Regions from separate parts of the Geobacillus stearothermophilus ATCC 12980 genome, predicted to be linked through region 2. Evidence: predicted binding sites of a transcription regulator. Region 2 holds the regulator's gene; each other region holds the start of a gene.
What was found. Region 2 encodes LexA, which represses DNA repair genes until DNA is damaged. Its sites were predicted from a motif close to CGAACATATGTTCG; they were not measured.

Region 1: uvrB (excinuclease ABC subunit UvrB) is a predicted target of LexA. The motif match lies at 5,413-5,426, and genes of this name have one in related genera.
Region 3: addB (helicase-exonuclease AddAB subunit AddB) is a predicted target of LexA. The motif match lies at 5,255-5,268, and genes of this name have one in related genera.

What each region holds. Positions count from the first base shown of each region.
Region 1 is NZ_CP128494.1:2,484,024-2,491,524, forward strand. Features, by position in the region: gene QSJ10_RS13605 (magnetosome magnetite crystal formation protein family) at 36-362, opposite strand; gene uvrA (excinuclease ABC subunit UvrA) at 491-3,349, opposite strand; gene uvrB (excinuclease ABC subunit UvrB) at 3,366-5,342, opposite strand; gene QSJ10_RS13620 (CsbA family protein) at 5,518-5,739, opposite strand; gene QSJ10_RS13625 (PDZ domain-containing protein) at 5,754-6,926, opposite strand; gene QSJ10_RS13630 (MerR family transcriptional regulator) at 7,147-7,501, shown strand, end outside.
Region 2 is NZ_CP128494.1:1,125,388-1,132,888, reverse strand. Features, by position in the region: gene QSJ10_RS06045 (ABC transporter transmembrane domain-containing protein) at 1-1,188, opposite strand, end outside; gene QSJ10_RS06040 (YneF family protein) at 1,313-1,525, opposite strand; gene sirA (sporulation inhibitor of replication protein SirA) at 1,615-2,052, opposite strand; gene tkt (transketolase) at 2,298-4,304, opposite strand; gene QSJ10_RS06025 (DUF896 domain-containing protein) at 4,405-4,635, opposite strand; gene QSJ10_RS06020 (YneB family resolvase-like protein) at 4,765-5,418, opposite strand; gene yneA (cell division suppressor protein YneA) at 5,438-5,743, opposite strand; gene lexA (transcriptional repressor LexA) at 5,895-6,518, shown strand; gene glnA (type I glutamate--ammonia ligase) at 6,582-7,501, opposite strand, start outside.
Region 3 is NZ_CP128494.1:535,707-543,207, forward strand. Features, by position in the region: gene dat (D-amino-acid transaminase) at 1-398, opposite strand, end outside; partial or broken gene QSJ10_RS15525 (AzlC family ABC transporter permease) at 578-742, shown strand; gene QSJ10_RS15530 (AzlD domain-containing protein) at 914-1,219, shown strand; gene QSJ10_RS02960 (SCO family protein) at 1,332-1,922, opposite strand; partial or broken gene QSJ10_RS02965 (hypothetical protein) at 2,095-2,932, shown strand; gene QSJ10_RS02970 (hypothetical protein) at 3,036-3,230, shown strand; gene QSJ10_RS02975 (competence protein ComK) at 3,357-3,896, shown strand; gene QSJ10_RS02980 (TVP38/TMEM64 family protein) at 3,997-4,620, shown strand; gene lepB (signal peptidase I) at 4,689-5,171, shown strand; gene addB (helicase-exonuclease AddAB subunit AddB) at 5,309-7,501, shown strand, end outside.

The DNA.
Region 1 (7,501 bases), 1.4 Mb from region 2:
GGCCACGGCATTCGCCGGCAAACGGGCGCTTTCTCTTATTTTAACACTTGAATCCCTTTTATGACATTCCAAACAATGACAACAAGATTCACCGCCCCAGCAACGAGGAACCCAAGCCAGACGAGCCCGCCGCCAAAAAGAAGCGATTCCTCGCCCCAATGGCCGAACAGCACCGGCGACGCGGCCAACGCAATGAACAAGAGGATCGTAACGGCCGGAATCAAATGCGACACGAGCGACCGCTTCGCATGGCGTTTGACTTCAAGATCTTCGACAACAAAATAGACGACAATCGGCAAAATGAACGGCGCAAAAAAGACGCTGAAATAACAAAGCGCGGATAACACTTTGTTCGTCGACAATCGGCAATCCCCTTTCCAAGTTTCCTTTACCTGTATATACGACGGCCGCTAGGAAAAGTTTCCTGCCGACGGCAAAAAAAGGCGGAGGCCGCCGGTGTCCCAAGCGGCGGACAAAGCCGCAAAGGCCTTTACGCCTTCGCCGCTTCATATTGCGCCTGCATGCGCGCCCGGTCGCGTTCGAGAATCGGTTTTAAGTAGCGGCCGGTGTGCGATGCCTCGACCTCGGCCACCTCTTCCGGCGTGCCGACGGCCACGATTTGCCCGCCGCGGTCGCCGCCCTCTGGGCCTAAATCAATAATATAGTCCGCGGTTTTGATGACGTCCAAATTATGCTCGATGACAAGCACGGTATCACCGTTGTCGACGAGCCGATGGAGCACGTCAAGCAGCCGGGCGATGTCATCGACATGAAGCCCGGTCGTCGGCTCGTCCAAAATGTAGAGCGTCCGGCCGTTGGAGCGGCGGTGAAGCTCAGCGGCGAGCTTGACGCGCTGCGCCTCGCCGCCCGAGAGCGTTGTCGCCGGCTGACCGAGCTTCATATACCCAAGCCCGACGTCATAGAGCGTCTCGAGCTTGCGTTTGATTTTCGGGATCGAGGCGAAAAAGTCGAGCGCATCTTCGACCGTCATGTCCAAGACATCGGCGATGTTTTTCCCTTTATACGTCACCTCGAGCGTTTCACGATTGTACCGTTTGCCGTGGCACACTTCGCACGGGACGTACACGTCCGGCAAAAAGTGCATCTCAATTTTGATGATCCCATCGCCATGGCACGCCTCGCAGCGCCCGCCTTTGACATTGAAGCTGAACCGCCCTTTTTTGTAGCCGCGCACTTTCGCTTCGTTCGTTGAGGCAAACACGTCGCGGATGTCGTCAAACACCCCGGTGTACGTCGCCGGGTTCGACCGTGGCGTGCGGCCGATCGGCGACTGGTCGATGTCAATCACTTTGTCGAGATGCTCCAGCCCGCGGATGTCGCGATGCTCGCCCGGCTTGGCTTTCGCCCGGTTGAGCTTTTGCGCCAGCGCCTTATACAACACTTCGTTGACAAGCGTGCTTTTGCCCGAGCCCGACACCCCGGTGACAGCGACAAACGTGCCGAGCGGGATGTTCACCGATACGTTTTTCAAGTTATGCTCGCGCGCGCCGACCACCTCAAGCCAACGTCCGTCCGGACGGCGCCGCTCGGCCGGAATCGGGATGAATTTTTTTCCTGACAAATACTGGCCGGTGAGCGAGTTCGGATTGTCCATCACCTCTTCCGGCGTGCCGGCGGCGACGACCTCGCCGCCGTGGATGCCCGCCCCCGGGCCGATGTCAATCAAATAGTCCGCGGCTAGCATCGTATCCTCGTCGTGCTCCACGACAATGAGCGTATTGCCGAGGTCGCGCATGCTTTTCAACGTCGCGATCAAGCGATCGTTGTCGCGCTGATGAAGCCCGATCGACGGCTCGTCGAGGACGTACAGCACCCCCGTCAGCCGCGAGCCGATTTGCGTCGCCAAGCGGATGCGCTGCGCCTCGCCGCCGGAGAGCGTGCCGGCTGAACGGCTGAGCGTCAAATAGTCGAGGCCGACGTTTTGCAAAAAGCCGAGCCGGTCGCGAATTTCACGCAAAATAAGGCGGGCGATTTGCGCCTCTTTTTCGGTCAGCTCGAGCCCGTCAAAAAAGGCGAGCGCCTCGGTCACCGACATGGCGGTGACCTCGCCGATATGCTTGCCGCCGACAAGGACGGCCAGGCTTTCTTTTTTCAGCCGGTAGCCTTGGCATGTCGGACACGGTTGTTCCGCCATATACTTTTCCATCTGCTCGCGAATGTAATCGGAGCTTGTCTCCCGGTAGCGGCGCTCGATGTTGCGAACGACGCCTTCAAATGCGATGTATTGTTCACGCACTTGGCCAAAATCGTTCGTATAGCGGAAATAAATCGGCTCACCGCCGCTGCCGTACAAAATTTTCGCGAGCTGCTCTTTCGGCAACTCCTTCACCGGCACGTCCATCGGGATGCCGTAGTGGCGGCACACAGCTTCGAGCAGCTGCGGGTAGTATTGCGAGCTTTGCGGCTCCCACGGAGCGATGGCGTGTTCTTTTAACGTCAGCTCATCGTTCGGGATGACCAAATCGAGATCCACTTCGAGCTTCACCCCGAGCCCGTCGCAGTCCGGGCAGGCGCCGAACGGACTGTTGAACGAAAAGAGGCGCGGTTCAAGCTCCCCGATCGAAAAGCCGCAGTACGGACAAGCGTGCTTTTCACTGAACAAGAGCTCCCCCTCGCCGATCACGTCAACGACCACTTTGCCGTCGGCGAGCTTCAGCGCCGTCTCCAACGAATCGGCAAGCCTTGATGCGATGCCGTCCTTGATGACAACCCGGTCGACGACGACATCAATCGAATGTTTTTTGTTTTTTTCCAGCTCAATGTCCTCCGTCAACTCGCGCATCTCACCGTCAATGCGAACGCGCACATACCCTTGTTTGCGAATATCCTCCAATGTCTTGGCGTGCGTCCCTTTTTTTCCCGAGACGATCGGCGCCAAAATTTGCATTTTCGTCCGCTCCGGGTAAGCAAGCAGCCGGTCGACCATTTGCTCGATCGTCTGCGATTGGATTTCAATGCCGTGCGTCGGACAAACAGGGCGGCCGATGCGGGCGAATAGAAGCCGCAAGTAATCGTAAATTTCTGTCACCGTGCCGACGGTTGAGCGCGGGTTGCGGCTCGTCGTTTTTTGGTCGATCGAAATGGCCGGCGACAATCCTTCAATCGCATCGACGTCCGGTTTTTCCATCTGCCCTAAAAACTGGCGGGCGTACGCCGACAGCGATTCGACGTAGCGTCGCTGACCTTCCGCGTAAATCGTATCAAACGCCAGCGACGACTTCCCCGACCCGGACAGCCCGGTCAAGACGACGAGCTTGCCGCGCGGGATTTCAACGTCAATGTTTTTCAAGTTGTGGGCGCGCGCCCCTTTGACAATGATTTTCTCCATTCCGTTCACCCGGCCATCATCCTTCCGCTTTCAATTCGAAAATGACGTCGCGCAGCTGGGCGGCCCGCTCGAAGTCGAGCGCTTTGGCCGCCTCTTTCATCTCCGTCTCGAGCGTTCGAATCAGCTCTTCCCGCTCTTGTTTCGTCATCGCTGCCGCCGGCTTCGCCTCGTACATCTCCGTCTCTTCCGCCGCATACGTCGCGCGGATGACGTCGCGAATCTCCTTTTTCACCGTGCGCGGCACGATGCCGTGCTTTCGGTTGTACTCTTCTTGAATCGCGCGGCGCCGCTTCGTCTCTTGAATAGCGATTTCCATCGATTTCGTCACTGTATCGGCGTACATGATCACATGGCCGTTCGCGTTGCGCGCCGCCCGGCCGATCGTCTGGATGAGCGAGCGCTCCGAACGCAAAAACCCTTCTTTGTCGGCGTCCAAAATGGCGACAAGCGACACTTCCGGAATGTCCAATCCTTCCCGCAGCAAGTTGATGCCGACCAGTACATCGTATTTGCCGAGCCGCAAATCGCGGATGATTTCAATGCGCTCGAGCGTCTTAATTTCCGAATGCAAATACGCCACCTTGATCCCCGCTTCTTTTAAATAATCGGTCAAATCCTCCGCCATTTTTTTCGTCAGCGTCGTCACGAGCGTCCGTTCATTCCGCTCGACGCGCTCATGAATTTCGCCGATCAAATCGTCGATTTGTCCTTTTGTCGGACGGACGTCGATCGTTGGGTCAAGAAGCCCGGTCGGGCGAATGATTTGTTCGACAACGCCCGGGCTGTGCTCGAGCTCGTACGGCCCCGGCGTCGCCGAGACGTAAATAATTTGATGGATTTTTTGCTCGAACTCTTCAAACGTGAGCGGTCGGTTGTCGAGCGCCGACGGCAGACGGAAGCCGTGGTCGACGAGCACTTGCTTGCGCGCCCGGTCGCCGTTGTACATGCCGCGCAGCTGCGGCAAGGTGACGTGTGACTCATCGACGATAATCAAAAAATCGTCCGGAAAATAGTCAAGCAATGTATACGGCGTCGATCCCGGCGGCCGCAGCGCCAAATGGCGCGAGTAGTTTTCGATGCCGGAACAAAAGCCCATCTCGCGCATCATTTCCAAATCATAGCGCGTCCGTTGCTCCAGCCGCTGCGCCTCCAACAGCTTTCCTTGGGCGCGCAGTTCGGCGAGCCGCTCCTCAAGCTCTTGTTCGATGTTTTGAATGGCGAGCCGCATTTTCTCCTCGCGCGTGACGAAGTGCGACGCCGGGAAAATGGCGACATGCTCGCGCTCGCCGAGCACTTCGCCCGTCAAGGCGTCCACCTCGCGGATGCGCTCGATTTCATCGCCAAAAAATTCGACGCGAATGCAATGTTCATCGCGCGACGCGGGGAAAATTTCGACCACATCGCCGCGGACGCGGAACGTGCCGCGCCGAAAGTCGATATCATTGCGGTCGTATTGGATGTCAACGAGCCGCCGCAGCAGCACGTTGCGCTCGATTTCCATCCCCACGCGCAATGAAACGACAAGCTCGCGGTATTCTTCCGGCGACCCTAAGCCGTAAATGCATGAGACGCTGGCCACGATGATGACATCCCGGCGCTCAAACAACGCCGACGTTGCCGAGTGCCGCAATTTGTCGATTTCATCGTTGATTTTCGCATCTTTTTCAATGTACGTATCCGTCTGCGGCACGTACGCTTCCGGCTGATAATAATCGTAATAGCTGACAAAATATTCGACGGCGTTGTGTGGGAAAAACTCTTTCAGCTCGCTGTACAATTGACCGGCGAGCGTTTTGTTGTGGGCGATGACAAGCGTCGGCTTGTTGACTTGGGCGATCACGTTCGAGATCGTAAACGTTTTGCCCGTCCCCGTCGCCCCAAGGAGCGTTTGATGTTTCACACCCCGCTGCAAGCCGTCCACAAGCTTGGCGATCGCCTGCGGCTGATCGCCTTGCGGTTCGTACGGCGACACTAATTGAAAACGGCCCTCCACCGTTTCGCCTCCTTCTTCAATCCATCTTTCCCCATTGTATCATATCCTCTGCGCAGATGCACAAAAAATGCGAACTGGTATTCGTTCCAACCTGCACAGCGATTTCCATTCCGTCAGGCCGCTTCCAGCTGCATAGATAAAAAAGCGGACCGCTGCAGATGGGTCCGCTTCTCTGTCATTTCTTTAAGTTGTCCAACATTCGCCCCGCCAACAGAAAACCGGCAATCGTCGAGGCGATGTCGGCGACGATTTCGTGCAGCTCGTCCGTATACCCTTTGGCATACGAGGCGACAAGCAAGGCAACGGTCAACAACAACGCAATGTAACGGTTGTACGTCACCCGCGCAAACAGCAGCAACAAAAGGCACGGGATGATAAGGGCCGCGAGAAACCACATACGTCTAGTCTCCTTTACGACACAGCTTCGGACGCCGAAGAGCCTCGTTGATGAACGAACAGCAGACCAAGTTCGTGGTGGCCGTCTTCATACACCGCTCCTTGAACGAAGCGGATCTCGCCGTTATGGCTGATGACTTCCAGCTTGCAAAACGCGCGGTTGCGCTGGAGCGCCTCGTAAAACTCGGCCTCAGTCTGCACTGGAACGCCGTTCGCTTTTACAATCACTTCACCAATGCTTAACCCCATTTGTTCCGCTTTGGAATTCGGGAGCACCCCGACGATCACCACGCCTTGCGGATGGCGGGCAAACCGGGGCGGGCGGGCGCGGTCGGCGCGGTGACCGGAAAAGGCAATCCACTCCCGCCCAATGATGGCTGCAGCTCCTGCGGCAGCCCCTAGCAACGGATGCCATAATCCGAAGACGGCCAGCACGGCGACAAGCCAAGCGAGGCGAAGCACGCGCCGCCCTTCTTCACGAGCTGCTTCCGCCGGCAGCACGTGCTGCCGGCGCTGCGAAAAGCCGAGAAGAAACGGCACAAGCCAAAACGAATAGCCGTCCCCAGCTGGAATGAGCGGCCACCACGAAACCGACGGCAACGCGCCGTCGGATATCGGCAGCACGACCGGCACAAACCAAAACCGTTGCGTCCACTGCATGCCGACAATCATTCCACGTTTGCTTCTCGCAAGCTGCGGCGAGGCCGCCCCATTTCGCGAGCGGAGAATCAGCCATCCTTCCGCCAACAGCAACAACACAAGCAGGGCGGCAAGCGCCCCTCCATCCGCCGCACCGTCTGACAACAGATGAGCGGCAAGTCCGCTTGGCCCCGCCAAGCCGAGCAAGACGAGCGCTCCGCCCACTGTATAAGCCGGTGAAAGGAGGCGCGCCTCCATCGTCAGGCCAAGCAGGATCGTCAACCCCGTCACCGCCCACACCGCATCCGGCGGCAACGCGAGCCCGATGCCGGACGCAATGACAGACAGCACAGCGCCCGCAACCCATCCCCACGTCCAAAGCCCACGCCATTCTTGCCCCAGCCGATAGACGCGCACATGAAAATCGCGGCGCTCCCGCTTCACCCGCCGCCAGCCGGCACCCCAGGCCAACAGCAGGCCGTAATACAAGAGCGGCTGCCGCCACACATCGGCGACGCCTTCCAACCATTCCAATCCCCAAGTTGCCATCCGCCTTCCCCCTCGCTTCGTTCCCCATTCTTTATCTTCTATTCTACCAAATGACTGGGACAAATCCCATGCCTGCCGCCATCTTTTTTGCCTGAATGGCGAATTTGCGCTGTTTTCCACTTTCTTTGCCGAATGGACACTAGTTTTGTCGCCCGGGCAGGATTTCTTATGCCAATGAAAAAAGGGATATAGAAGAAGACAAAAAAGGAGGAGTGGAACGATGGAGTTAAAAACACCCGACGTTGCCGCCCGTCTCGGAGTGTCGCCAAAAACGATCCAGCGCTGGGTGCGGAAATACAACATTCCGCTGCAAAAAAATGAAGCCGGCCACTACTTGTTTGACGAAAAAACGATCGCCCTGCTTGAGCGGGTCAAATTTGAACAAGGCGCCGCGCTGGAAACGCAGCCGAAAGCAGAACCGAAAACACCGCCGGCCCCTAGCCGTCCTTCAACATCGCCGCCGAACGTTCCTATTCATGCCCTGTTTCAAGAATATGTCGGACCGGAAATCAGCCGCGTCTCCCTGCGCCTTGATCAACTCGAGCAGCAACTGGAACAAAAAGCGGATGACGTCG
Region 2 (7,501 bases):
GAAGCGAATCTCGCCGTCATAGCCGTCAAACTCGCGCAGCAGCAGGCGAAGCAACGTCGTTTTTCCCGCCCCCGTTTTGCCGACGACGCCAAGCGTCGCCCCACGCTTGAGCTGAAAACGAATGCCCCGAAGCGCCGGCTTCGCCTCCCCCGGATAGGCAAATTGACGAACATCATACTCAATGTCGCCTTGCGGAGAGATGTGAAGGGCATCCGGACGTTCGTTGATTTCATCTTGTTCAGCCAACAGCGCCCGCACCCGGTCGTACGAAGCACGCCCTCGCTCAACAATGTTAAACATCCAGCCGAACGCCAACATCGGCCAAATAAGCAGGCCAAGGTAGGTCGTAAACGACACAAGCTCGCCGATCGTCAATTCGCCCGCCAAAACCATTTGGCTGCCAAACACCACAGCGAGAAAAAATGACAGCCCAACAAGCAGCCCGATCGTCGGATCAAACAAGGCGTCAATTTTGGCGACGGCAACGTTTTTCGCCACGACGTCTTCCGATTGACGGCGAAACGCCTCGACATCGTGTTCCTCATAGCCGAACGCCTTGATGACGTGGATGCCGTTGACGCTTTCCTGCACCTTGTCGTTCAGCGACGAAAACGCCGCTTGCGCCGTTAAAAAACGACGATGGAGCATCGTCCCATAGCGGCTCGTCGCCGCCGCCATCACGGGCATCGGCAATAGGCTGATGAGCGTCAGCTTCCAGCTGATCGAAAACGCCATCGTTGCCAACACAACCCCGCCAAGCGTCACCGAGTCAACAAGCGTCAAAATGCCGCTTCCGGCCGTCTGCTGAATCGCTTGCAAATCGTTGGTTGCATGGGCCATTAAATCGCCGATCCGCTTCCGCTGGTAAAACGACGGCGACATGTTCGTAAAATGCTGATACAGCTCGTTGCGCAGCTGGCGGGCAAGCTTGACCGCCGAACCGAAAATGAAAATGCGCCAAGCGTAGCGGAGCCCGTAAAGCGCCGCCGCAACGGCGGCGAGGACGGCGATCCAGCGGATGAGCACTTCTTTTGTCATCGTGCCGTTTTTCATATGATCGACCAACAAGCCGATCACTTTCGGCGGGACTGTCTCCAAAAACGCCACGATGACAAGCACGAAAATACCGGTGATATACGCCTTCTTTTCTTGGCGGAAAAACCAAAACAAATCGCGAAACACGCGCATAAGGCCCGCCCTCCTTTCATTTGGCTGACGAACAATCGCCATATTATTGTAACAAAACTAGAAAAATTTTGAAAGAACATTTTGGCAAAATAAAAAGACACTCTCGATCGAGTGTCCGTTTCGCTTATTTCAGTTGATTGTTCATCATTTTCATCATCTGGTTGATTTTCTTCTGCGACGGAGTCATGCCCATTTGCATCATCATCATGCGAATCATTTGTTCATTGATCGGCGGGTTTTTCTTCAAATAATTGATCATCGTTTTGCGGGCGACGAAAAATCCGATCGCCACCCCGGCGATGAGCGCCAGCACGCCAACGAGAATCGTACCCCACATAACAGCGATTTTCCTCCTTCTTGTTGTCTCCCTAACAGTGTACTAAACGATGCGTCATTAGACAATATTTCGCGACAAAAATCTTTTCATTACGCAAATTTTCTTCCTTGCCGAGGCGCAGACAGCCAGTAGTAATCGACAAAATCGGCGTCGACCGCCAAAAACGTCGGCGAAAGCCGAGCGAGCGCCCGCCCGATGTCCGCGGCAAGCGGCGCGCTGTCAGCGACAAGAAGCAAGCGGCGCTTTTGCACGACAAGCAACGCTTCCTTGCCGGCGTCGTTTTGCAAAACAAACATATTACGCTCCAAATTTTTGTCGACGCGGCCGGCAAAATATTGCTTTAAGCCAAGTTCCAGGCGCGAAAATGACAGCCGTTCGGTGATAAATTCGACTTGCTTGCGGCAAATCGCCTTCAGCGGCGCTTTCGCGTATTGATGCTCACGAAGCAGTTCGACAATTTTTTCTGCCCGATGGCGGTAATGCGACGCCACATCGTCATTCAACAAATAAATCCAATAGCGGACCATGCCCCATCCCCCATTTCTGTTCATCTATTTTCTATTATAGAAAATGAGAGAGGAAAAATATGTCTATTAACGGCGAGTTTTTTCACTAACATTGTCGATTTTTGTTTGCGATGGCCATGCGGCCGCAAACACGCCAACAAACAAGCCTTTGTCCTCGATTCAACCCCGAAAATACTTGACCAAAGCGCAGCCATCTTTCACAAAAATAAGCTGCCCCTGCAACAACGCAAGGGCAGCTTTTCCGGTTACTTGCCGAGCAGCGCTTTTGTGCGGCGGACGACGTTGTCAACCGTAAAGCCATACTCGGCCATGATTTTCTCTCCTGGAGCGGAAGCACCGAATCGGTCGATGGCCAAAATGTCGCCCTCGGCGCCGACGTAGCGCTCCCAACCGAGCGACGCGCCCATTTCAATGGCGAGCCGCTTCGTCACGGCCGGCGGAAGCACTTCATCGCGGTACGATTTTGGCTGCGCTTCGAAGCGGTCCCACGATGGCATGCTGATGACGGAGACATGGATGCCCTCAGCGGCAAGCGCTTCTTGCGCTTTGACGGCCAGACCGACTTCCGAGCCAGTCGCCAACAACAGCGCCTCCGGAGCGCCGTTTTTCGCCGGTGAAACGACGTACGCACCTTTTTTCACGCCTTCATACGCCAACTCAGCTGTTGCCGCCAACGTCGGCACATCTTGACGCGTCAAGACGAGCGCAGTCGGCTTGTCCGTCGATTCGAGCGCCAGCCGCCATGCTGCCGCCGTTTCGTTTGCGTCAGCCGGACGGATGACCGACAAGTTCGGCATCGCCCGAAGCGAAGCGAGATGTTCGATCGGCTCGTGCGTCGGGCCGTCTTCGCCGACGGCGATGCTGTCGTGCGTCAAGACGTAGATGACCGGCAAGCCCATCAGCGCCGCCAAGCGGATCGCCGGGCGCAAATAGTCAGAGAACACGAAGAACGTGCCGCCGAACACTTTCAACCCGCCGTGAAGCGCCATGCCGTTCAGCGCCGCCCCCATGGCAAACTCGCGCACGCCAAACCAAATGTTGCGCCCTTCGTAGCTGTCCGGCAAGAAGTTGCCGCCGCCTTTGATGAGCGTTTTATTCGAGCTTGCCAAGTCCGCCGAACCGCCAAACAATTGCGGCACCGCTTTGGCGATGGCGTTGATCACTTCCCCGGACGATGAGCGGGTCGCCAGGCTTTTGCCCGCTTCATACACCGGCAGCGCCGCCTCCCAGCCATCCGGAAGCTTCCCTTCAATCGCCCGCTTCAGCTCGGCGGCCAGCTCCGGATGCGCCCGTTCGTACGCGGCGAACTGTTCGTTCCATTCCGCTTCTTTTTTCGCACCGGCCTCTTGCACCGTTTCTCGGAAATGGGCATATACTTCTTCCGGTACATAAAAATCTTCAGCAAACGTCCAGCGGTACGCTTCCTTCGTCAGCTTCGCCTCTTGGGCGCCGAGCGGAGCGCCGTGGACGCCGGACGTGCCCGCTTTATTTGGCGAGCCGTAGCCAATCGTCGTTTTTACTTCAATGAGCGTCGGCCGGTCAAGGTCCGCCCGCGCCTCCTCGAGCGCTTTGGAGATTTCTTCAATATTGTTGCCGTCCTCAACGCGCAAATATTGCCAGCCGTACGCTTGGAAACGTTGGGCGACGTTTTCCGAGAACGACAGGTTGAGCTCCCCGTCCAGCGAAATGTCGTTCGAGTCATACAGGACGATCAGACGGCCGAGCTTCAAGTGGCCGGCGAGTGACGCCGCTTCGCTCGCCACTCCTTCCATCAAATCGCCGTCGCCGCAAATGGCGTACGTATAATGATTGATAATCTCAAACCCGTCGCGGTTGTATGTAGCAGCCAAATGCCGTTCCGCCATGGCCATGCCGACCGCCATCGCAATCCCTTGGCCGAGTGGGCCGGTCGTCGCTTCCACGCCCGGCGTATGGCCGTATTCCGGATGGCCCGGCGTTTTGCTTCCCCATTGGCGGAACTGCTTCAAGTCATCCATCGTGACATCGTAGCCGCTTAAATGCAATAAGCTGTAAAGCAGCATCGACCCGTGCCCGGCTGACAAGACAAACCGGTCGCGGTTGAACCAGTTTGGATTCGCCGGGTTATGATTCATAAATTTTGTCCAAAGCGTGTACGCCATCGGCGCCGCGCCCATCGGCATGCCCGGGTGCCCGGATTTCGCTTTTTCGATCGCGTCAATCGACAGCGTTCGAATCGTCGTAATCGCCAACTCCTCGATTGAATGCGCCATCGTCTTCCTCCCTTTCATTAACATGGTGTCATTTACTATCATATAGAAAATCGATCGGCTTGTACAACGTTATTTTCCGGTCCACCCCTCTTTCGACCGTTTAATGGAAGCGCCGCCGCTGGCTTTCCTTTAATTTTTTCGGCGTCACGTCGTTGCCGTTCGGGTCAATGACGGTCACTGTATGGAGCATATCGGTCATCGCCTTGCGGAACGCTTGAATGTACTCACGGCGCAGCTTCGCTTGCTCGAGGGCCTCTTCGGCCGACAAGCAGGCCGTTTTCGCTTTTTTCGCCAGTTCATTGATGCGGGCTAATTTATGTTTGGCAAGCATTGATCATCTTCTCCTATCTGCCATATTCTCACTCTGTTTTATCTTATCTGATCAACCGGGAAGATGGCAAGGATGGCATCTTGGCTTCCTTTGCCCGCTCGCCGCTTTAGGGTCAGGCGCAGTACACGATCAACGCCGCCTTTGTTGCTCGTCCATATATTCCTGGTAACGCCGATGGACGGTCGCCTTGGACGCCTCGTAGCCGAAGCTTCGCATCGTCGCGGCGATATCGGCAAACGTCAGTCCACGCTCGCGCAAGCGGACGATCTCCTCAACCGGCAGATCGATTCGATCGCGCCCGGCGTTTTCGCCCCGGCGCCTTAGGTTCCGCTCCGGTCGGTATCCGCTGGCGATGGCTCGCTGCATGCCACGCTTAATTTTGGCGTTATGTATTTTTCTTTGGTACTCCTCGACAATCGCGATGATGGATAACACCATCTCATCGGCCTCCGACAGCGGCATCTCCCCGCGGTGGCTGGCGCTGTATATTTTCACCCCTTGCTTTTTCAAGCAATGCAGCACCGCCATGCGCGCATGGCCGCGCCCAAGCCGCGTTTCATCTTGAATGAGCAGCACATCGACCTCGCCTTCCTCGCAAAGCGAAAGCAGCTCCAACACGCCGTCGCGGTCGGCTTCATAACCGCTCGCCTGCTCGGCGATCACTTTCACGACTTCAAATCCACACTCGGCCGCCAGCTGCTCGAGCTCATCTCGTTGCCTCGCGAGTGACGTTTCCTGTTCCGCTTTGTCCGTGCTGACTCGGCAGTAAATGACCGCCCTCATGGCCACTCCCTTCTTTCCATCACTGATTGACGGCCACCGAGCCGCCCTGCTTTGATTTTAACACAGGAATGACAATTTGTTCACCGGTGGCAAGACGCGGGCTCGGCAAATGGTTGACATCGACGACCCAGCGGATGAACTCATCAGGCGGCATATGGTGTTCCTGTTCGTACTGTTTTGCCAGCCCCCAAAGCGTATCGCCGGGAGCGACCGTGATCGTCACGTATTCTTTTTTATCGACCGGGCTGCTGGCGTAAACGAACCCTGCCAACACGAGCGAAAACAAAAATGAAAACAAAACATAGTGCAGCAACGTTTTCTCCATTCTCCCCACCCTTTCTAGAATGTTTGTTCGCTTTCCTTCATTATAGTCAAGAACATTTGTTTGTGTCAATAAAAAACTCGAACCTATGTTTGTTTTTTCGTCTTCCGCATGGTATAATGAAGGCAAATGATGTGGCGAAAGGTGTGAAACAATGACGAAACTGTCAAAACGACAACAGCAAATTTTAGAGTTTATTAAACAGGAAGTAAAAACAAAAGGCTATCCTCCGTCGGTGCGGGAAATTGGGGAAGCGGTTGGACTGGCGTCAAGTTCGACGGTCCACGGGCATCTCGCGCGCCTAGAAAGCAAAGGGTACATCCGCCGCGACCCGACAAAGCCGCGCGCCATTGAAATTTTGGACAACGATATGGCCAAGGAGAGAGAAAAAGAGGAGATCATCTCGGTGCCGATCATCGGCAAGGTGACGGCCGGTCAACCGATTACAGCGGTGGAAAACATCGAAGGCTACTTTCCGCTGCCGAAGCGGCTCGCCGCTGGCGAGGAGCAGTTGTTTATGCTTGAAGTGATGGGCGACAGCATGATCGAAGCCGGCATTCTCGACGGCGACTACGTCATCGTCCGCCAGCAGTCATCGGCCAACAACGGCGACATCGTCGTCGCCATGACGGAAGACAACGAGGCGACGGTGAAGCGGTTTTTCAAGGAAAAAGACCACATCCGCCTGCAGCCGGAAAACGCCCATCTTGAGCCGATCATCGTCCGCGACTGCACGATTCTCGGCAAAGTGATCGGCGTCTATCGCCTGTTCGACTGACTCGTGCCGGCCTGCGCCCATAAAAAAGCTGCCCTGAAAAAAACGGGGCAGCTTTTTTATGAATCAGTAGAGTTCCATATATTGGTCCAATTCCCATTGATGAACCGTTGTCCGATACATATCCCACTCAATTTCTTTCGCTTCGACGAAATGCTCGAATAAATGTTTGCCGAGCGCGTGAATCATCACTTCATCGGACTTCAAGTTTTCCAACGCTTCATGCAGCGTGGCCGGCAAATCGACAATGCCTTCTTCAAGCCGCTCTTCTTTCGTCATGACGTAAATGTTTCGGTCAACCGGCGCCGGAGGAGTGAGCTTGTTGCGAATGCCGTCAAGCCCGGCCGCCAACAGCACGGCCATCGCCAAGTACGGGTTCGCCGCCGGATCGACGCTGCGCACTTCAATGCGCGTGCTCATGCCGCGCGAAGCCGGAATGCGGATGAGCGGGCTGCGGTTGCGCGCCGACCAGGCGACATAACATGGCGCCTCGTACCCCGGAACAAGCCGCTTGTACGAGTTGACCGTCGGGTTGGTGACAGCTGTAAAGTTCGGCGCATGCTTCAACACGCCGGCAATAAACTGCCGGGCCGTATCGCTCAACTGCAAATCGCCGTTCGGATCAAAAAAGGCGTTTTCGTTGTTGCGAAACAGCGACAAGTTGCAGTGCATTCCCGAACCGTTAATCCCAAAAATCGGCTTCGGCATAAACGTCGCATGCAGCCCATGTTTGCGGGCGATCGTTTTGACAACGAGTTTAAACGTTTGAATGTCGTCGCACGCTTTTACGGCATCAGCGTATTTGAAATCGATCTCATGCTGGCCCGGGGCAACTTCATGGTGCGACGCTTCAATTTCAAAGCCCATCTCCTCAAGCTCAAGCACGATATCGCGCCGGCAGTTTTCCCCAAGATCGGTCGGCGCCAAGTCGAAGTAGCCGCCGCGGTCGTTCAGTTCCATCGTCGGACGGCCATTTTCATCGAGCT
Region 3 (7,501 bases), 590 kb from region 2:
ACGCCGCGCGCCATTTCCTCCGTTTTTCGCGCCATCGGCTGAATGTAGGCGTACAAATTCGGCCGGTTTTCGGCCGGAAATGCATGGCTGCGCGGGAAGCTCCCTCGCGTCACTTGCAAATACAAAATGGCATCTTCTCGCACATCGTTCATGCGGCGCAGCTGCTCGAGCCGCTCAGCCAACTCTTCATGGCTGAACGGAACGGCGAGGCGAATGGCCGCCGCCGAGCGGTATAGGCGGTCTAGATGTTCATGGAGCCAGATGTACGTGCCGCTGTATAGACGAACGACTTCGTAGACGCCGTCGCCAAACTGCAAGCCGCGTTCTTCCATCGGATAGGCAACTTGTTCGGAACGAAGGAGGCCGCGTTCGGTCAAAACATATGCTTTTACGGTCATGGACGTGCACTCCTTTTCTTGTGACAAATCGATCGTCAATCAATTTGATTATATCATAGAGGAAAAAAAACTGTGATGGATTTTCGGGTTACGAAACATCGTTCTTTTTTGCATAATGGAGCTATTAATCTAGCAAGACGGGGGGATGATCAGTGGAAACGACATGGGAAGCTAGCAAGATGGCGCCGTTTCGCCAAGGAGTGCAAGCGGGGGTGGCGATCGCCATTGGCTATACGCCGATTGCGCTCGCTTTTGGACTACTCGCCAAGACGACCGGGCTGATGCTTGGCGAAACGGTGCTGATGAGCCTTGTTGTCTTTGCTGGCGCTTCGCAATATATTGCCCTCAGTTTGATTGCCGCCGGCACCGGGGCGTTGGAAATCGTGTTGACGACGTTTATTTTAATTCTATCGGCACGTTTGTTCTTCACTTGTCGAAAGGATGGTCGATCGTGTTGGCTACGTTGCTGTCGGCTGTCATCGTTCAATGGCTGGCGAAAGAAGGAGGAAACGGCGATGAATAGCACGATCGTCTGGATGATCATCGGCATGGGAGTCGTGACGTACTTGCCCCGCCTGCTGCCGTTTGTGCTGCTCGGCCGCATCCAGCTGCCGCCGTTTTGGCAAGGGGTGCTGAAAAACGTGCCGTATGCAGTGCTTGGGGCGCTCATTATTCCTGACGTTTTTTTCATCCAAGATGATGTTGTGTTCGGAGCCATTGGTTTTGCGGCGGCTGTCATCGCGGCTTGGTTCGGGGCCAATGTCATGGTCGTCGTTCTTGCCGCGGTTGCGGTCCTCAGTCTGTATTCGCTCGTCGTTTGAATGATGCTGTCTTTGGCAAGGGGGCAAAAGGCGCTGGATTTCCCTGGAACACACATCATCCAGCACAAACAGGTGTCCCGAGTGATCGGGACACCTGTTTGTTGCGGCGATATTACGGCAACTCATTCATAATGGTTTCATATACGTCATCGACGTGAAACCGCGAAGTCCCCATCCCGACCTGCTCAATGACGCGGCCATCGCGGTCAAGCAAGTACGCGAGCGCTGTATGCACAATCATCCCGTTGCCCGGGTCTCGGTATTGAAAATCGAAGGCGTCGGCTGTTTTTTTTGTTTCGTCCTCGCTGCCGCGCAAAAATACCCAGCCTTGCCCGTCGCCGGTTACGCCAAACGTGCGGGCATATGTTTGCAGCTTTTCTTTCGTGTCGCGGGCCGGATCAATCGTGATGGTGATAAATTCGACATCCCGCCCAAATACACCGGCGCTTTCCAGCCGGTCGCGCAGTTTCGCCATTTGCATTGTCGTATTCGGACAAATATCTGGACAGTTTGTATAAATAAACTCAACGAGCCGCACTTTCGGCGGCAAGTCGCCGAACGCATACGGACGCCCCCAGGCAGTTTCCATTGTGACATCATGGGGAAGGCGCGCGGTAGATGGCTTATAAACGGTAAAGTAAAAGATGCCGGCGCCGATTCCGAACAGTACGAGGCACGCTGCTATCGTATACCACTTTCTCATTCCCATCACTCCTCTATTCATGATCATACCAAAAGTACGGATAGGAAAACGGTGTTGTTTACGAACAGTTTGTGTCTATTTTCCTAATTCAAAAAAGCTTGCATTTTTTTGTTATATAATAAAACCGTAAATAAAAATGATGTATTATAACAAAGAGATGGGGGAAGGAAAAATGGCGTCATTTGCTGAACGTGTCCGACAATTAGAGGAAAGCTGGAAAAATGAAGAGCGCTGGAAAGGGATCGTCCGCCCGTACAGCGCCGAAGATGTCATTAAACTGCGCGGCTCGATCGATATTGAGCATACGCTCGCTCGGCGCGGCGCAGAAAAACTATGGAAACTGCTCCATACCGAAGACTATGTCCACGCGCTTGGTGTGTTGACGGGGAATCAGGCCGTGCAACAAGTGAAAGCCGGGTTGAAAGCCATTTATTTAAGTGGATGGCAGGTGGCAGCCGACGCCAACCTCGCCGGGCAAATGTATCCGGACCAAAGCTTGTATCCGTCCAACAGTGTTCCGCACGTCGTCAAACGCATTAATCAGGCGTTGCAGCGCGCTGATCAAATTCAATATTTGGAAGGTAGTGGAGACATCGACTACTTTGTTCCGATCGTGGCTGATGCCGGGGCGGGGCAAGCTGCTGGCCTATAACTGCTCACCGTCGTTCAACTGGAAGAAAAAATTGGACGATGAAACGATCGCCAAATTCCAGCAAGAGCTCGGCAAAATGGGGTACAAGTTCCAGTTCGTTACTCTGGCTGGATTCCACGCGCTCAACTACAGCATGTTTGAACTGGCGCGCGGCTACAAAGAACGCGGCATGGCTGCATACGCCGAACTGCAGCAAGCAGAATTTGCCGCTGAAAAATATGGCTACACTGCAACGCGCCATCAACGCGAAGTCGGCACCGGCTATTTTGATGAAGTCGCCCAAGTCATCTCCGGCGGTCAAGCATCCACCGTCGCCTTGAAAGGATCGACGGAAGAGGAGCAGTTTACGACCGCTTGACGGCGGCTATTGCCGTATATCGACGGAAGCCCGGTTTGACCGGGCTTTTTTGCGTATAAAAGGAAAAAGCTGGCGCACTCTATAGACGGAGGGAGGCGATGAAATGGAAAAGAAAAAAGATAGTCTGCCGGAGCTAATCCCTGCCGAATTCCGCGTCAGCACCGATCTCCATTTTGAACAATCGTGGATGAACGAGGAAACGTATGCAGGCGATTCGGTCGGCGAACATACGGCGCTCGAGCAAGCGAACGAGTATTTAGCAATGAAAGAAATCGGCCAGACGTTTGAAAACTCCTGACAATGCCCATGACGATCGTCATGGGATTTTTTGCGCAAAAAAACGCTGGCTTTTTTAAAAATATAGAAAAATATAACTATTGGTGGTATGATAGGAGTGGTGAGTTCGTTGAGAGGAGATGAGACGATGAAAGTAAATGAATTTATCATCCTAAACCATTTCGTCGTGAGCCGTTATACGATGGCGATTCTCCCTTATTTGTTGAACAATGACCTGTATGCAAAGGTCGTCGAGGAAGATGGCGAGTACATTGTCAAACAAACGCCCCTCGACATTATTAGACATAGCTGCGATTATTATGGCTGCAGCTTTCAAGGCAGAAAAGAGGGAACAAAGGCCGTGATCGGCATCACCCACAAAGCGCCGATCGCCATTGAACCGTCCAACGAAATTTACTTCTTTCCCACCGCTTCCCCGAAAGATTCCTGCTGTGTTTGGCTGTCGCATATGCATGTCTATCGGTATGAGCCTGCGAAATATGAGCGGACGGTTGTATACTTCCGCAACGGGAAAAGCGTTGTCCTCGATGTGTCCTGCAAATCTTTCATCAACCAATTGCACCGAACAGCCCAGCTGCGGACGAAACTGTCGGAGCGAATGGAGGCGAGAGAGCGCAAACTGCAATACATATATCGCATGCAGCAAGAAAAGCATGTGACGGAATAACCGCCATGATAAAAAATGGGTTTTCACAAGCAAAAGTTCAAATTGCGCGGCCGAGCGTGTAAAATAAAAATATAAACGGCATTTGAATGGAGAAAGAACGATGAATATGGAAAATTTGAAACAATGGCTCACGCTCGACCACGTGCTTTCCTTACTCGACCATTACCGTTCCTTCGGCATATTTCCCGGCATTGCGGCGACGCTGCTCGAGTCGTTTTTTCCGATTTTGCCGATGGTTGTGTTTGTGATGGCGAACGCAGCGGCATTCGGGTTGTGGAAAGGGTTTTTCATTTCTTGGATTGGCGCTTCGCTCGGCTCGCTCATCGTCTTTTGGCTGACGCGGAAGATCGGCCAGCAGCGTTTCTTTCATTTTGTCCGCCGCCATCCAAAAGTGCGCCAGTTTATGCACTGGATTGAACGGCACGGATTCGGGCCGCTGTTTTTGCTGTATTGCTTTCCTTTCACCCCGTCGGCGCTTGTCAATATCGTTGCCGGTCTGTCACGCATCAGCCGCCAGCAGTTTGTATTAGCGGTCTTGCTTGGAAAGATGATCATGATTTTTACGATCAGCTTTATCGGGTATGACTTGGTGGCGCTTGTCCGCCAGCCGTTGCGTACGGCGGCGATCGCTGTTGTTGTGCTGCTGCTTTGGTATGCGGGAAAACGAGTAGAGGCAAGATTTTCGTTGACGGAAAAACAACGCAGCGAGGAGGACAGGGAGTGACCAAACGGAAACAAGGAAAGAAGCGGGGACGCCGCTGGCCATGGCTCGCCGCTGTCGGGTTTGTCGCCATGCTCCGTTTTTTCGTTTTCAGCAATTATATGGTGGAAGGAAAGTCAATGATGCCGACGCTGCAAAGCGGCAATTTGCTGATCGTCAATAAGATCCGTTATGAAATTGCCCCGATTCATCGGTTTGATGTCGTCGTGTTTCACGCCAATCAAAAGGAAGATTACGTGAAACGGGTCATCGGGCTGCCGGGGGATCGGATCGAGTACAAAAACGATGTGCTGTATATTAACGGTCGACAGGTCGATGAACCGTATTTGCGGCCGTATAAGCAGCAACTCCTTAGCGGGAAGCTGACAGGCGGTTTTACCCTTGAAGAGGTGACGGGAGAAAAGCGGGTGCCGGCCGGCTGCATTTTTGTCCTTGGCGACAATCGGCTCAGCAGTTGGGACAGCCGCCATTTCGGCTTCGTCAAAATCAGCCAAGTGGTCGGCAAGGTAGACCTCCGCTATTGGCCGTTTCGGGAGATTGCTTTCCATTTTTGAGAAAATGGCGCATCGAGGTGCGGCGACGGTTTTGCCTAAGGGAGCGGTTGCTTTCAAGGAAGGCAGTTTTTCTTTACCAAATACGAACATATGTGCTAAAATAGAAAAGATAAAGGAAACGAATGGTGGTGATCGCCGTGTCGCTTCGCTTTTTGCTTGGACGATCGGGAAGCGGGAAGACGGCTATGTGTCTTGCGGAAATCCGCCGCAAGCTGCAGGAAGATCCGAGAGGAAAGACGATTGTTTACCTCGTTCCGGAGCAGATGACGTTTCAATGTGAATACGCCTTAATCCATACCGAGGGAGCAGGAGGAATGATCCGCGCCCAAGTGTTCAGCTTCCCCCGCCTCGCCTGGCGCGTCTTGCAGGAGACGGGAGGCATGAACCGCTACCACGTCCACGATGTCGGCGTGCAAATGATGATTCGCAAAATTATTGAACAGCGGAAACAGGAGCTTAAACTGTTTGGCCGCGCGGCGGACAAAAGCGGTTTTGTCGAGCAGCTGCATGAGATGATCGCCGAATGCAAGCGGTATTGCTTAACGCCGGACGAGCTTCGCCGCCGTGTCGAGGAGCTGGAAAGCGGGCCGAGCCGGCCGGGACGGCGCCTGCTGGCCGATAAGCTCAGCGATGTCGCGCTCGTTTATGCAGAGCTCGAGCGGAGCTTAAGCGGCCATTACCTCGATTCGGAAGATTATTTGCGCCTGCTCGCCGAACAAATCCCCCGCTCCTGCTATTTGCGTGATGCCGATGTTTATATCGACGGATTCCATCATTTTGCCCCGCAAGAATACATAGTGATTGAGCAGCTTCTTCGTCATTGCCGGCGGGTCACCGTTTGCCTGACGGTCGACCGTCCGTATGATGGTGAGATGCCGGACGAGCTCGACTTGTTTTATCTGCCGGCGCAGACGTACCGCCAGTTGCGCGAGCTTGCCTTGGCCAACGATGTTTTGCTTGAAGAGCCGGTCGTGCTCGCGGAAAACCGACGTCATCAAAGCGGGGCGCTCGCCCATCTCGAGGCGCAGTTTCATCGCCGCCCGCTGCCGCCTTACGAAGCGGAAGACGGTGCGGTCTGCCTTTATGAGGCGGCCAACCGCCGCGCAGAACTGGAAGCGGTCGCCCGGGAAATCATCCGCCTTGTCCGCGACGAAGGGGCGCGCTATCGCGACATCGCACTCGTCATCCGCCAAACGGAGGCGTACCGCGACCTTGTGAAGACGGTGTTTTTTGATTTTGGCATCCCGTATTTTATGGATGAAAAAGAGCCGATGCACCATCATCCGCTCATTGAACTTGTGCGCGCTGCTTTGGAAACAATTTCCACAAACTGGCGGTATGAGGCGGTGTTTCGCGCTGTGAAGACGGATTTGCTCTTTCCGTTGGACGGTGACTTGGTCATGTGGCGCGAGGCAGCCGACAAACTCGAAAACTATGTTCTTGCTTATGGGGTGAAGGGGGACAAATGGACGAGCGGCGAGCGCTGGCCGTATCGGCGCTACCGGGCGCTTGACGGGTTGAATGTGCCGCAGACGGATGAAGAACGGCAATTTGAGGACAAGTTGAACGAATGGCGGGAGACGCTGGCCGCCCCGCTCCGCCGCCTTGAGCGCCGTTTGCGCCGGGCTAAGGACGGGCGCGGGTATTGCACGGCGCTATATCTCTTGTTAGAAGAATTGCAGATTCCGAAAAAGCTGGAACAAATGAGCGCGCAGGCGGAAGCGGAAGGCCGCCTCGTGGAAGCGCGCCAGCATGAGCAGGTGTGGAACGCGGTCATCGATTTGCTTGACCAATACGTTGAAATGCTCGGAGCGGAACCGTTGTCGTTAGCCGAATTTGCTAAAATTATCGAGGCCGGGCTTGACCGGCTTGAGTTCTCCCTTGTGCCGCCGGCCATCGATCAAGTGATCGTCGCCCAGCTCGACCGTTCGCGCCTCATCGGCGTGAAGTATGCGTTTGTCATTGGCGCCAACGATGGCGTCATTCCGGCCAGGGCGAAAGAGGATGGGCTTATGGCGGAAATCGAACGGGAGCAGCTGCGCGAACTCGGTGTGGCGCTTGCGCCGGGGAGCCGGGAACAGCTGTTTTACGACCCGTTTTTTATCTACCTGGCGCTTGCCTGTCCAAGCGAACGGCTGTATGTTACATACCCGCTGGCCGATGGCGAAGGGAAAGCGCTCATGCCATCGCCGCTGATTAAACAATTGTCGGAGCTGTTCCCGAAGGTGAAGGTGCGCTTGTGCGGCAACGATCCGTTCGATGCCCCGGAAGAGAAGGCGGAGGCGTTTGTGACAGCGCCGCAGGCGACACAAACGTATTTGGTCAGCCAG